Regions from separate parts of the Paenibacillus sp. SORGH_AS_0306 genome, predicted to be linked through region 2. Evidence: riboswitches for the same ligand, from Rfam matches in the RefSeq annotation. Region 2 holds a riboswitch; each other region holds the start of a gene.

Region 1 (3,173 bases), 2.7 Mb from region 2:
ATCCATTAACCATAATTATTTAAAAGGAATAATAAGCGATTGTATAATCTAACAAAAAAGCATGATTCACCAGTATATCAGAAGATGCCCATACATCGGGCGGATCTTGTAGACGATTGCATAGATCAGTTAAAGCCTCTGCCATCACCTGACTACGCACATCTCCCCAGCTAGCATGATGTTGAGCGATATGAGATTGGGCTTGCTCTAGCGAGCATTTTTTCAGCGTAGAGAATACCCGGCACCATTTCACCAGGTCTAAATGTTGAACCTGATCGGTAAACGAATATTCCGCCCAACCGGTAATCCCATGACTTGCTATTTTTAACAGCCCACAATGCAGATACCCATCCATATCAGGTAACGCGAGCAGATGATTATCATACTGAAACACTTCAATCGAATGAATATGATGTGTAGCCAGATCCACCGTGGATACAGTGTTGCTAGCAGGCGCTATCGGCGAAATTAAACTCATCTCAAATCTACACTCCTTCAAATAAAATCGCTATCTCTATACATAGTAAAACCAGATAAATCAGTAGCCGGCACACTTTTTTGATGTCAGATATTGTTAGCAATCATAGTACCGTTAAGGATAGAAGTAAAATCAAATCTAAGCTTTTAATAGGCGTTATATGCTTGAAAATAACGATGTAATCGGATTCATTGGTCTCAATCACGTTCTAATGGCTATCATGCTCGCTGATACAACCGTTTATATAAATACTGCGCAAACAGCAGAAAAAGAAGGATGGAATGATGCAAATAAGAGCATACTGCTCAAAAGATAAAGGAATTGATTCAAATTCACTCCTTATGAAGAGTCAGACTGCTTTACAAACGAAAAAGGCGGGCGTATGATTTCATTCAAGTTCATTACAGCTTAATGGCTGAAAGGCTAAATCTAGACCTTTCAGAAAGCGGGGGAACCATACGAATAGACAGGGTATTACAAGATCTATTCAGGGGTGAATCAGAGACGACAGCTCAGGCTGATCTATCTGTAGGGAGACTCTTACTTCCGAATCCGTCAGCTAACCTCGTAAGCTGCAATAAGAGAGACGACAACAGTCATCTATGCCATATCAGGGGCTTTTTTGCTCCTGTCTTAGAAGCTGATGAAGAGGTCCTCTTCTAACGGCTTTTTTTTGTTGTCTACAATGAGTGGAGGAGCGCGAACACGCATGGAGTACGAACAGGAATTTGTACTGGTATCGCCTGCTACAGTAGCAGGGGAGCAATTTATTCAATTACTCAAAGTTAAAAAAATACCGTTTGCTATTATAGTGAACAGTCAGGCAGATCAGATTCGATTTGAAAAGATAGGTATTGAGCATATTCTGGTAATAGATACTCAGCGACAAGACTTATGGCGTATCCCGCAATTGAATATTGGCAAAATCTATTTATTTGAACGTAGTCTACCGTTATGTTGTCGTTATATCCAGATCTGTCGTGCATGGACATCTGATAAGCTATATGTCATTACAGAAGGTAGCCAATCACGCTTAATTTATCGTGGTTTGGGTGCAGATTATATTATTCATACCAATGGAAGTAGTGCTTCGTTTTTATTATAAAAAAAGACTGCTGATCCAACGATCATTTTATTTTGCAATTTGTCGGTGATATCTTGATAATAAAGAAGATAGAGAACCAAGATGATGCGCAGAATGGAGATGATCGTTGTGATCGGTAAAACAGCACTCGTCGCTGGAGCAACAGGTCTTGTGGGCAAAAAGTTGTTGCGTCAGTTATTAGATAGCACAGAATATACACGAGTGATTGCTCTTGTCCGTGAACCTGTGCAACAACTACAACATCTGAAGTTGCAACAGATCGTAGTGGATTATCATAGATTAGAAGATTATCGAGCAGAGATGAAAGCAGATGATGTCTTTTGCTGTCTCGGTACAACGATTAAGCAAGCAGGAACGCAAGCGCAGATGATCGAGATTGATGTATTGTATCCTGTGTCTGTCGCTATGGTGGCGTACAAACAAGGAGCCAAGCAGTTTATCGTGATCAGCTCGATGGGCGCTGATCCCAAATCCAGTATTTTTTATACACGTACCAAAGGAGATATGGAGCAACGGTTACAACAAGTTGGTTATTCTTCATTATCGATTGTTCGTCCATCCTTATTGCTAGGCAAACGCAAAAATAGCCGCGCAGGAGAGCAATTCGGTGCTGTAGTCTCTCAAGCACTATCATTTCTAATGATAGGTCCTCTCCGCAAATATCGAGGTATCGAAGCAAGTGACGTTGCACGAGCGATGTATCGGATCGCTCAGACCTCCAAGTCAGGTACTCACATATATATGTCAGATCAATTACAACGAATCGCAGACGAGTCCCAGAGTCGCTCTGCTTCGATAAGCAAATCAGCGAGATCGTAGTAGGTTATAGTTCAATTTTTAATTATAGAAATGGAGAATATCAATATGCCTCAGTTAGAACCAAAGCAAGCCGCTTCAATTATCGAAAAATGGATTGCTTTTTACGATATGGATAATGCCAAAGCATGGGATAAAGACGATTATCCTTTTATCCAATCTTCTTGCAAAGTGATGCGAAGCGCTATTCAAGCATTACGTGGAAAAGCACCTGCACCTAATGAACGTCGCAAAATCGTGACTGGACTTGAAGATTGGTTAGATGATTCATTTATGGACGATCCGAATGAATGGGAAAAAGAAAATAAAGCATTTGTGCAAGAAGCATTAGAAGCGATTCAATTTACAATTCAATTTCTACAAAAATAATGAATAACAGGTAGGAGTGCTCTATGCCAGACGGGTATATTCCACTGTGCAGTCGTGTAATTGGCGATTTTTATATTGCATTTGAACCGCACTCCCATAGTCTAAATATCTATATGCACAGACCAGAACCAGCGCTAGAAGTATCTACAGTTGGTTCTAGGAGTCTATCGGATGATCAATCTACCATTCCGCCTGCTTCGATGTTGTTGATCGGGTATCTCAAGGTCACATATTCACAAGCTGCTAAGCCTACCGAGTCAGAAGATGATCCTTCTGAAAAAGGGTGCGGTCTGGATGCGGTCTATATCAGTGATTTTCAAATCTATTTCAATTATCAAGATCTCAAATTAGCTGTACCTGTAATTACGCTGTTGCGAGATACATTATCGGCTGAAGGATATCGTC
Region 2 (3,173 bases):
CAATAGGTGTTAACGTGTCATGCATGTTATTGACAGCACCTGTCTCTGAAGCGGTTGTGACGACAGAGTAGAATGAAGATTGTGCTTCACCTAACCGTACTTCTTTACCTTCCATCGATCCAGACTGATGTTGAATACCTAATTGATTAATCAATGGGTTCCCTTGAGATTCACTGACAAGAGATACACTAAGCATGACGACAAACATCATCACCATTGATACAAATAATACTCTACCTTGTTTCGAGTTGCCGACCATTTTACCATACGTAAATGGAAGTGACATCGGCACAAGTAACATCATTAACATCTGTAACATGTTACTGAATCCTCCCGGATTTTCAAAAGGATGAGCAGAGTTGGCTCCAAAATACCCGCCACCATTGTTACCTAATTCTTTGATCGCTAGAAATGATCCTATAGGGCCGGTACCAATCTGTTGCTCTGTTCCTTGTAACGTCTGCGCAGTGATTAAAGTATGCAATGTCTGCGGTACACCTAATCCTACAAATACAATTGCCATTACAAATGCTAATGGTAATAAGATTCGTGTGATTGCTCGTACGAGATCTGTAAAGAAATTGCCGAGCGGCTTACCTGTGATTCCTCTAATAAATGCAATAGCGACTGCAATCCCTGTCGCCGGCGATACAAACATCATAAAGATGATCGCTGTCATCTGTGAGAATAAAGACAATCCGCTTTCTCCGCTATAATGCTGTAAATTGGTATTTGTAATAAAACTAATCGCTGTATTAAATGCCAGATCAGGACTCATATTAGTAATTCCTGCTGGATTCATTGGTAAAATATGTTGGAAACGAAAGATCATGTACGTAATCAGCAAGATCACTGAATTACTGATCAGAACCGCTCCTGCATACTGCTTCCATGTTTGATTTTCATTTTTGATACCGCCGAACCTGTAAATCCATTTCTCTATCGGATAAAACCAACGATCCAAGCGATTGGGTTTATTTTCAAAAGCATAAGCAATATAATGTCCGGTTGGCCGAGCAATAAGTATAGCGATGATAATAGTGACTGCAATTCCGATATATGAAAAGATACTCACGATGTTCTCCCCTGACCCATTAGAATTTTTCTGGATAAATCAATGCATAACATAGATAGATTGTTAATCCACCAATAATAATCCACAGCAGCCAAGTCATCGCTCATTCCTTCTTTCTCCGATAGCTACAGATGCCCATTGCAGCAACCCGCTCAACCCTAAAGTCATGATCACCATTAAACCAATCATCAGTATATCCATCATGTGTGTAAGACTCCCTGCATTCATTTTGTAAGTAATCATTTGCTAAAAAAGGCATAAAAAAAGAAGCCTGGAGAAAAGCAGAACTTTTCCCCAGGCCTCTACAAACACGCACACTTATCGTGTACCTGCCGAGTTGCTGGTTAGGAGTTCTCCCCTATACGCTTACGGAGTTAGCTGTCGGATTCGGGCTGGAAGATCGCCCGTTCCGGTAGATACCGGAATTCACCCCATGTTGTGTAGTAACTGACTCTTCGTATCAGTTATCTTCATCAACGGTTGGTTCCCCCGCTTTTCATATGCATATGAAAATTAAGCGTTGTGACATTGTTAACATATCAAAAAACACAGAGTCGTATTACACTGTGTCAGATCGGCACAAGCTTCACACTTCTCTCCTAATCCACGCTTACGAGGTTAGCTGTCGGATTCGGGCGGTGAGAGTCGCCCTACTGCATTGTCTGACTATACCATGGTTAAGTCAGTATGCAGATTCACCCCAACGATTCACATTCCGGCTCTCACACCGTTTTGTGAAATCGCAATTTGGTTCCCCCGTTTTTCGGTTAATACCGAAAACTCAGCGATCAACAAACATTGGAAACTTCATTTATATCAGTTGCTGAATCGTATTCATCAACTGCCTGCAATGAATAATACGCCTGTCCTTGTCAACTGTAAAGCTGAGAAAAGACGCAAAAAAAGCTGTGAATCATCACAGCTTTCATTTTCAGATAACTATTGAAAAGTTATCTATCTCAGGCTCCTATTTTCTCTCTTTTTCATCGTTTATCTACTTTTTTATTTTAGTTACATGATATTAATCATTGTTTTGCAGTAAATTCTGAAAACGATTATGTCATTTGTTACGCAACATCCTATCATTTTGCCTTGTTATGTCAACCTGTATAAATTTCATAAGCAAAATGGTACAACGTGCTGATGTCTGAATTGAGTTGTTTTCCATTGTTGAAAAATTGGATTCTGACTACATCATAGTAATGTCTGTACCGAGAAGATTGGAATGTATATTGTCCTACACCCGGGTTATTAATATAGACAGGCATTGTAAAATTACCATACCCATCCGTAGTAGCTGTTCCAGAAATCACTTTGCCATTTAAAATAGTCGTGATATTGGTAGTTACTATAGCATTGCCTACAGGAGTACCTGTTGCATCAAATGCACGACCAGTAATCACTATATTGCTTTTCACACGCCACTTTTTACCTTGTCCATAATCAATAAATCCATAGACACCACCATCTGTAGTGATATCACTAACAGTCACTCTTGAGACATCTGCTGTCTGATAATTAACAGATAATTTGTATGGTTTAGTGAGATCGAATGTGGAAGGTGCTAATACTTGAATATAATAAGTGCCCGCAGGTAATGTAACTTGACCATTGGTATTCTGAGCAAGTGTTCCTTGACTCACTAGATTAGCATTAAATAGCTGTAACTGATATGTTCCATACGTCGATGTGTTGTCTAAACGCAAATTCATTTTAGACTGAGCTGTCAAAGTGACTTTTGTCCAATCTTCATCAAAGCTGTTATCAATATTCTGTGTACTGACAAAAGGAGCAGCTCCGCGATCTTTGGCTAACCACGGATTATCATCAGGTTCATTAGCATCATACGTATCCGATGTTACAGCAAATACTGTAAATGGATTAGTTGTATCTGCTCCTTGATAAGAACTCACTCTAATAAAATAATAGCCTGCTTTGGCAATATGACTAAGCTGTTCATATTGAGTTGGCCCTTTGGTAGAAAAAGCTACTTGTTGAATCTGGGATGTATCTTCATTTAAGTAATACAGTGAAAGATCATAATCAATAGCCGCTGAATTGACTACACTTAAAAAAGAGGTTAATTTGGCAGGACTCG
Region 3 (3,173 bases), 3.0 Mb from region 2:
TGCTTATGCACAGGGTGTAACACGTATGATTAATGTGGGCTTCAACCGCGAAACGATTCCAACCACAATGGAATTGGTAGAAAGTTACGAATTTATATATGCAGCGATAGGTTGGCATCCTGTAGATGCGATTCATATGCAACCTGGTGATCTCGAATGGATCGAATCGTTATGCAAACATGAGAAAGTAGTCGCTATCGGTGAGATCGGTCTTGATTATCACTGGGATACTTCACCAAAAGAAGTGCAACACAAAGTATTACGTGAACAAATTGGTCTGGCACGCTCCATTCATATGCCGATTGTGATTCATAATCGTGATGCACACGAAGATATTGTAAAGATTTTACGTGAAGAAAATGCACATGAAGTCGGAGGAGTGATGCACTCTTTTTCAGGTAGCTGGGAAACAGCCAAAATGTGTCTTGATATGGGCTTCCATTTATCGTTTGGAGGACCGATTACATTCAAAAATGCGAAGCAACCTAAAGAGGTGTTACAAAAGGTTCCGATGGACCGTCTTTTACTTGAAACAGATTCCCCATTTTTGACACCACATCCTTATCGTGGAAAACGAAATGAGTCCGGTTATGTGACACTTGTAGCAGAAGCGGCAGCAGCGCTAAAAGGGGTATCACTGGAAGAAATTAGTACAATTACAACTAAAAATGCACTGGAACGATTTGGCATTCGATGAAAAACAGAGTAAATCACGCAAAAAACATCGTTAAACGGATATATGAATAAATTATCATCAAAAAATCGGAGAATATGACAACTTTTTAACCATTTATTCAGAAAAACGTGCTTGCTCGTCGCTTTACATGAGGGTTGGGTTCGGGATATTATTTCATCAGTGATTTAATCTTGCTGTTATCACGCAAGATTCCATGATTCGGTCTCGCTGAGTTTCCTGCATAGGAAAACGGGGGAACCAACATATGTCTTCAAGCCATTATTATCAGAATACCGAAGTCATTATGTATGATTCCTTTTACAGGGTCTATGGGGTGAATTGGAGGTACTCGCGCCATGAGCGGAGGAGCCTTCAAAGGGCAAGCAATACAATGTGTCCGAATCCGACAGCTAACCCCGTAAGCGATGCAGAGGCAACCTCGTATTTTCTAACGTTTTCCGAACTGTATTCAAATACGTCGGAAGCCAAGGAAAAGTTGCTCTTGCTCTTTTCCAGAGGCTTCTTTTGTTTTGGGCAAAACGAAAAGGTACAGAGATACGATATTTGAAGCTTGATCTTTCAGATATTAGGTATGTCCCTTAGACTGACCATGGCGCAGGCATTTTTGAACATCACGAAAGATTATCACACAGATTCGATAATCTTATGCTTACGATCAGCCTGTGAAAATTCTGTTATATAGTCGCGTCATATACAATTACGTCACAGCTAGACGGCGAGACTATGAAGGAGGACGGAAGAAGTGGCAATTGCTCCTTTCGAAAAAACCCATGGTTCGCGCTCATCCAGCATGTCTTATGCGCTGAGTTGGAAGCAACAAAATCTACGCTATGTATTGTGGGCTGCATTATTGGTTATCGCTCTTGCAGCGATGCTATTGTCCCTACTTTATAATCAAGCGGGTAAAAATATTTCTGTTGTCATTGACGGCAAAGCACAAACCGTGGAAACACGTAAATTGATGCTTTCTCAACTGCTTGATGAAAATCAAATTAAAGTGGCACCACAAGATAAAGTGTCAATGCCGATGAATGGCGCACTTCAAGATGGCGATAAAGTTTACATTAACCATGCGGTTGCAGTAAACATTACGGCAGATGGTGGTACGAAGAAAATCTATACCACCTCTAAGACAGTTGGTAACACATTGGAGCAAGCTGGATTAACATTGTCAGGTCAAGATCAACTTACACCAGCAATGGAATCTTCAGTTCATGACAATATGGATATCAAGATTGTTCGCACCAAATCGTTTGTAGCGAAAAAAGTTGTAAAGATTCCTTATCAAACTGTTAAAAAAACCGATGCTTCTATGGTTGAAGGTAAAACAAAGTTAGTACAAAGTGGTCAAACAGGTAAAGTGGTTCAATACATCGAGAAAGTATACGAAGATGGAGAATTCGTCTCCAAACGTATGGTTGATAAAAAAACAACCGCAAAAGTGCAAGATAAGATTGTAGCAATAGGTACCAAAAAAGAAGAGCCTAAGCTTCTTGCAGCTGCATCATCTAGTGGAGGTTCCAGTAATAGTACTTCCAAAGCAGGTGTAGATTTTTCTTATGCGAAAGTACTGAACAATGTATCTCTTACTGCTTATTCGTCTCAAGAACCTGGTCTAGGTACAGTGACTGCTTCTGGAGCACGTGTAACAGAAGGTCGTACGATTGCAGTCGATACGAGTGTCATTCCTATGGGATGGTGGGTATACATTGAAGGCATTGGCTTCCGCCGTGCTGAAGATACCGGTAGTGCTATTAACGGTAATAAAATCGACGTATATATAGACAGCTTGAGCCAAGCAAGAGCATTTGGACGTAAATCCGGTTACACTGTATATGTAATTGGTCCGGTTAAACCCTAGTCAGGGTGTTGATTGGGATAACGCCATTGCTTAAGCCCAGTCATCTGTTATATGATATAAATAATATTAACCATGAGCGTGAATAAGGAAAACAAAAAGAAGAGGAATATTCCTCTTCTTTTTGTTCTGTTAAGATCAATTTATAGTGAATAGATAGAGGTCATTATTTACAGAGTGAAGGGAAGCGTACAATCAACGTGATTAAAGAAGTGATTGTGGTGGAAGGTAGAGACGATACAGTAGCGATTAAACGAGCTGTAGACGCGGATACGATCGAAACTGGTGGTTCAGCGATTGGAGCTCATGTTATTCGTCGGGTGAAGTTAGCTCAAGAACGCCGCGGTGTGATCATATTAACAGATCCTGATTTTGCTGGTGAACGGATACGTAAGATCGTCGCGCAGAAAGTACCTGGTTGTAAACATGCTTTTATTCCTGAAAGCGAAGCTACGCTCAAAGGTGATATCGGTGTTGAGAATGCTTCGCCTGAAGCGATTCGTGAAGCACTTGCACGTGTACATTCTGAAATGCCAGAAGCAGAGATTTTGATCGATTGGGAAGACTTGATTATGACAGGACTGGTAATGCAGCCAGATGCAGCAGAGCGAAGAATGA
Region 4 (3,173 bases), 3.0 Mb from region 2:
GACTATATAAAGTATTATTAACCTTCTAATGCTGTTTTAAACTCTTCAGAAGATTGGTTCCACCATTCTTCGTTATGAGCGACCAATAATTTTTTAAGTGCAGCTTTTTCTTCGCTTCCCAAACCTTCTAACATAATGCGACGCTTGATAGCATAATCCAATTTGTTCACATGCTCTGCGAGGATTTTCCAGCCTTTTTTCTCTTCTTCGTTAATCCACATTTCGCAAGCTGTAGCACCAGCATAATTGACACCTTCAGCTAATTTATCGACTGCTACCCATACTAGCCATACTTGACGACCACCATTTACTTCTTCGCGGTTAGTCGTAAATTTGATCCCTTTTTCTACTTTACTTTTGGCATGCATTGCACCAACATCGATTTTTGCTTCGCCATGGTCTATAATGATAGGGGACACATTATTGAGGTTAATCGCTCCTGCTCCAAAACCTTTGTGTTTACTGCTTTTTGCACTACTACTTACAATATTAAGTGACATCGACTTTTTACTTGGTTGATTTTCATCCATATCGTTCAAATACTCCTTTGTGGGGTCAGTATAAATAAGGTTATTATACATAGATTTATGGTTCGATTTATTATTCATATTGTATCGAATATTGCCTTAAAAGCCAATAAAGTCGATTATTGTCATCAATTTTCATAAAAAAAGGAAAAAAACGTTCATTATTGAGATCGATGAACCGAATAAAGTATATATAGTGATCACAATTCTTCATCAAACGTCACTATATGAGCAAAAGATTAAAATTTTTTAACTTTTAAAAAGACGATAACCATAGGCTTTCACAGAGATTTAACACTAAAATACAAAAGTAAATCTTAAAAACAGATGAATAAACGTTTGCCAAAGTAAAAAACCTCTGGTAGAATAAATCCAGTGAGATTTTAGTAACAACTTTGTAAACTTTAAAACTAAATGCTGTAACCTTTATAGCAACTGAAAATTTTGTCGTTTTGTCGTAATGATCCGTGTACGGTACACACCAAGCTTTGAGCCAAATTCCGTGGTACCGGGAAACGGGGGAACCGTTTTGGGTGAATTGATCTTGTTTCGGAGGGATCATAGGGGAATACCTTCTACCGAATCCTTAAGCTAACCTCGTAGGCAATTGGAAGGGGGACAATTGATTTTGAACATGAAAAAGAAACTAACAGCCGCAGTAATGGGACTTGCTATTGCATTTACGTCACTTGGAGTAACAAGTGCGCATGCAGATTCTAAAATGGATCAAGTTATCGATGGAGCTATTGGAACACCTTATCGTATTGGTGGAACATCTTTTAGCGGTTTTGACTGCTCAGGATTTACACAATATGTATTCAGCAAAATGAACATTGATCTTCCTCGCCAATCTAGCTCTCAATATCAAGTAGGCGAGCCTGTATCAAAAAGTGATTTAATTGCTGGAGATCTGTTATTTTTCAATACTACTGGGGCTGGCGTTTCACATGTAGCAGTTTATGTAGGAAATGGTAACTTCGCACACGCTTCTACTTCCAAAGGTGTGAGAATTGACAGTTTGAGCATGGATTACTATCAAAATCGTTACGTTGGTGCTAAACGTGTTATGAGCGATTCCACATATAACACCTTCGCAACTGACAATTAATCATCGTATTTACAACTCATATAAATGAACCTATAAACCATTGAAGATTCCCGCCAGAATCTTTAGTGGTTTTTTTATGTTCCTATATAAGTAAGACGTATTAAACATCCAATAGGTTACATAAAATAATAAATTTATATCAATTGTTCTTTATAATTATGTCTACTTATTATTAACCTACTCGTAATTATGGTAAACAGGATATTGCAAATTTTTTAAGTTTTTTTTATGGTATATATAAAGTACAGTCAGAGGAGGTTATGTCATGAGCTCACTGTCACATTCTATTTTTCATACGATTCCTTTGACAGAACAACATGCTGCCCAAGTATGTACATGGATATATGATCCTCCTTATAATATCTACGGCTGGATGCCCTGGGATCAAATGAAAGAATTAGGGATTGAGTTCGGTGATCCTGAGATTCGGCAACAACAGTATGTATCGGTATTGGATCAGACAGAACAGTTAGCCGGATTTGCTCAACTTTTTCCATTAGGAGATACGATACGCTTAGGGATTGGTATGCGTCCTGATCTTTGTGGTCATGGTTATGGAGAAGCTTTTGTAGAAGCTATTGTAAAAACGGCTCAAAACCGTAACGCGACAGCCGAAATCGATCTGGAAGTGTTGACCTGGAATCAGCGGGCTATCCGTACGTATCAAAAAGCAGGCTTTTATATTACAGATATGTATGAGCGTAGAACGCCTGATGGTATGAAGCCTTTTTATTGTATGGTCTATCAAGCACCTACTGATGCACGTTATCTTGATATATAAACAAACAAAAAGCACAGCGTAGATGATCTTCTAGTTCATCTGCTCTGTGCTTTTGCTATATACGTATTTTATTAATCTTTTGTTAGATCAAGGTCACAAATGTCATTTCTTCTTTGCCAATCAAAATATCAATGCGATGTGTGTCTGCATCATAGATAACGACCCCACTACCTACATGGATCATAGATTGTGAACCGAGTGCAAAAAATAAGTCTTCTGCCAACGCTTCATTTACTTCATTTCGTTCACCTTCAGCAAGCACTTCCCACTCTTGAGGTTCCATATCAAAAAACAAATAACTGTCTGGAATCATGGCTACTGCTGATGTTAAATCACTCAATATCTCTTCATAATCTCTTCCATGCTTAACGCCCATACTCAACCTCCCGATCTGTCGATATTGTTACAATTCCCAACTTATTTACATTATAACGCAAATATACACTAAAAAACTCTTAACAATGCAGCATATCTTGTCGATAAAAGAGTATCAGATGTTTTTGGAAAACACATCATTACATGGAAGTGGATGATGAGAGAGATAAACTATATACTCACGGACGAGGTGTATTATGCAAATTTCAACAATTATTGGTCTAATACTTGGTTTGGGTTCACTTATATTCGGTATGCTTCTAAAAGGTGCCCCCCTTATCAATCTGGTTAATAACCCGGCTGCTTATGTCATCATTTTTGTTGGTACAGCAGCAACAATCTTTATGGCTTTTCCAATGAATGAAGTTAAACGTCTTGGCAA

The links. Region 2 has a riboswitch for cyclic di-AMP ahead of kdpF (K(+)-transporting ATPase subunit F). Riboswitches for the same ligand answer to the same signal wherever they lie in the genome.
Region 1: it holds a riboswitch for cyclic di-AMP, as region 2 does, so the genes downstream of both, QE450_RS19210 (hypothetical protein) here and kdpF (K(+)-transporting ATPase subunit F) in region 2, are expected to answer to the same signal.
Region 3: it holds a riboswitch for cyclic di-AMP, as region 2 does, so the genes downstream of both, QE450_RS20355 (resuscitation-promoting factor) here and kdpF (K(+)-transporting ATPase subunit F) in region 2, are expected to answer to the same signal.
Region 4: it holds a riboswitch for cyclic di-AMP, as region 2 does, so the genes downstream of both, QE450_RS20635 (C40 family peptidase) here and kdpF (K(+)-transporting ATPase subunit F) in region 2, are expected to answer to the same signal.

What each region holds. Positions count from the first base shown of each region.
Region 1 is NZ_JAUTBP010000001.1:4,345,380-4,348,552, reverse strand. It holds gene QE450_RS19215 (hypothetical protein) at 20-478, opposite strand; cyclic di-AMP (ydaO/yuaA leader) riboswitch at 890-1,067, shown strand; gene QE450_RS19210 (hypothetical protein) at 1,188-1,583, shown strand; gene QE450_RS19205 (oxidoreductase) at 1,665-2,402, shown strand; gene QE450_RS19200 (hypothetical protein) at 2,448-2,768, shown strand; gene QE450_RS19195 (hypothetical protein) at 2,792-3,173, shown strand, end outside.
Region 2 is NZ_JAUTBP010000001.1:1,621,180-1,624,352, reverse strand. It holds gene kdpA (potassium-transporting ATPase subunit KdpA) at 1-1,075, opposite strand, end outside; gene kdpF (K(+)-transporting ATPase subunit F) at 1,095-1,175, opposite strand; cyclic di-AMP (ydaO/yuaA leader) riboswitch at 1,424-1,605, opposite strand; cyclic di-AMP (ydaO/yuaA leader) riboswitch at 1,668-1,872, opposite strand; gene QE450_RS07305 (carboxypeptidase regulatory-like domain-containing protein) at 2,176-3,173, opposite strand, start outside.
Region 3 is NZ_JAUTBP010000001.1:4,602,777-4,605,949, forward strand. It holds gene QE450_RS20350 (TatD family hydrolase) at 1-697, shown strand, start outside; cyclic di-AMP (ydaO/yuaA leader) riboswitch at 893-1,116, shown strand; gene QE450_RS20355 (resuscitation-promoting factor) at 1,440-2,558, shown strand; gene rnmV (ribonuclease M5) at 2,756-3,173, shown strand, end outside.
Region 4 is NZ_JAUTBP010000001.1:4,663,999-4,667,171, reverse strand. It holds gene QE450_RS20640 (YwhD family protein) at 18-530, opposite strand; cyclic di-AMP (ydaO/yuaA leader) riboswitch at 1,009-1,148, shown strand; gene QE450_RS20635 (C40 family peptidase) at 1,162-1,635, shown strand; gene QE450_RS20630 (GNAT family N-acetyltransferase) at 1,901-2,416, shown strand; gene QE450_RS20625 (hypothetical protein) at 2,499-2,792, opposite strand; gene motA (flagellar motor stator protein MotA) at 2,989-3,173, shown strand, end outside.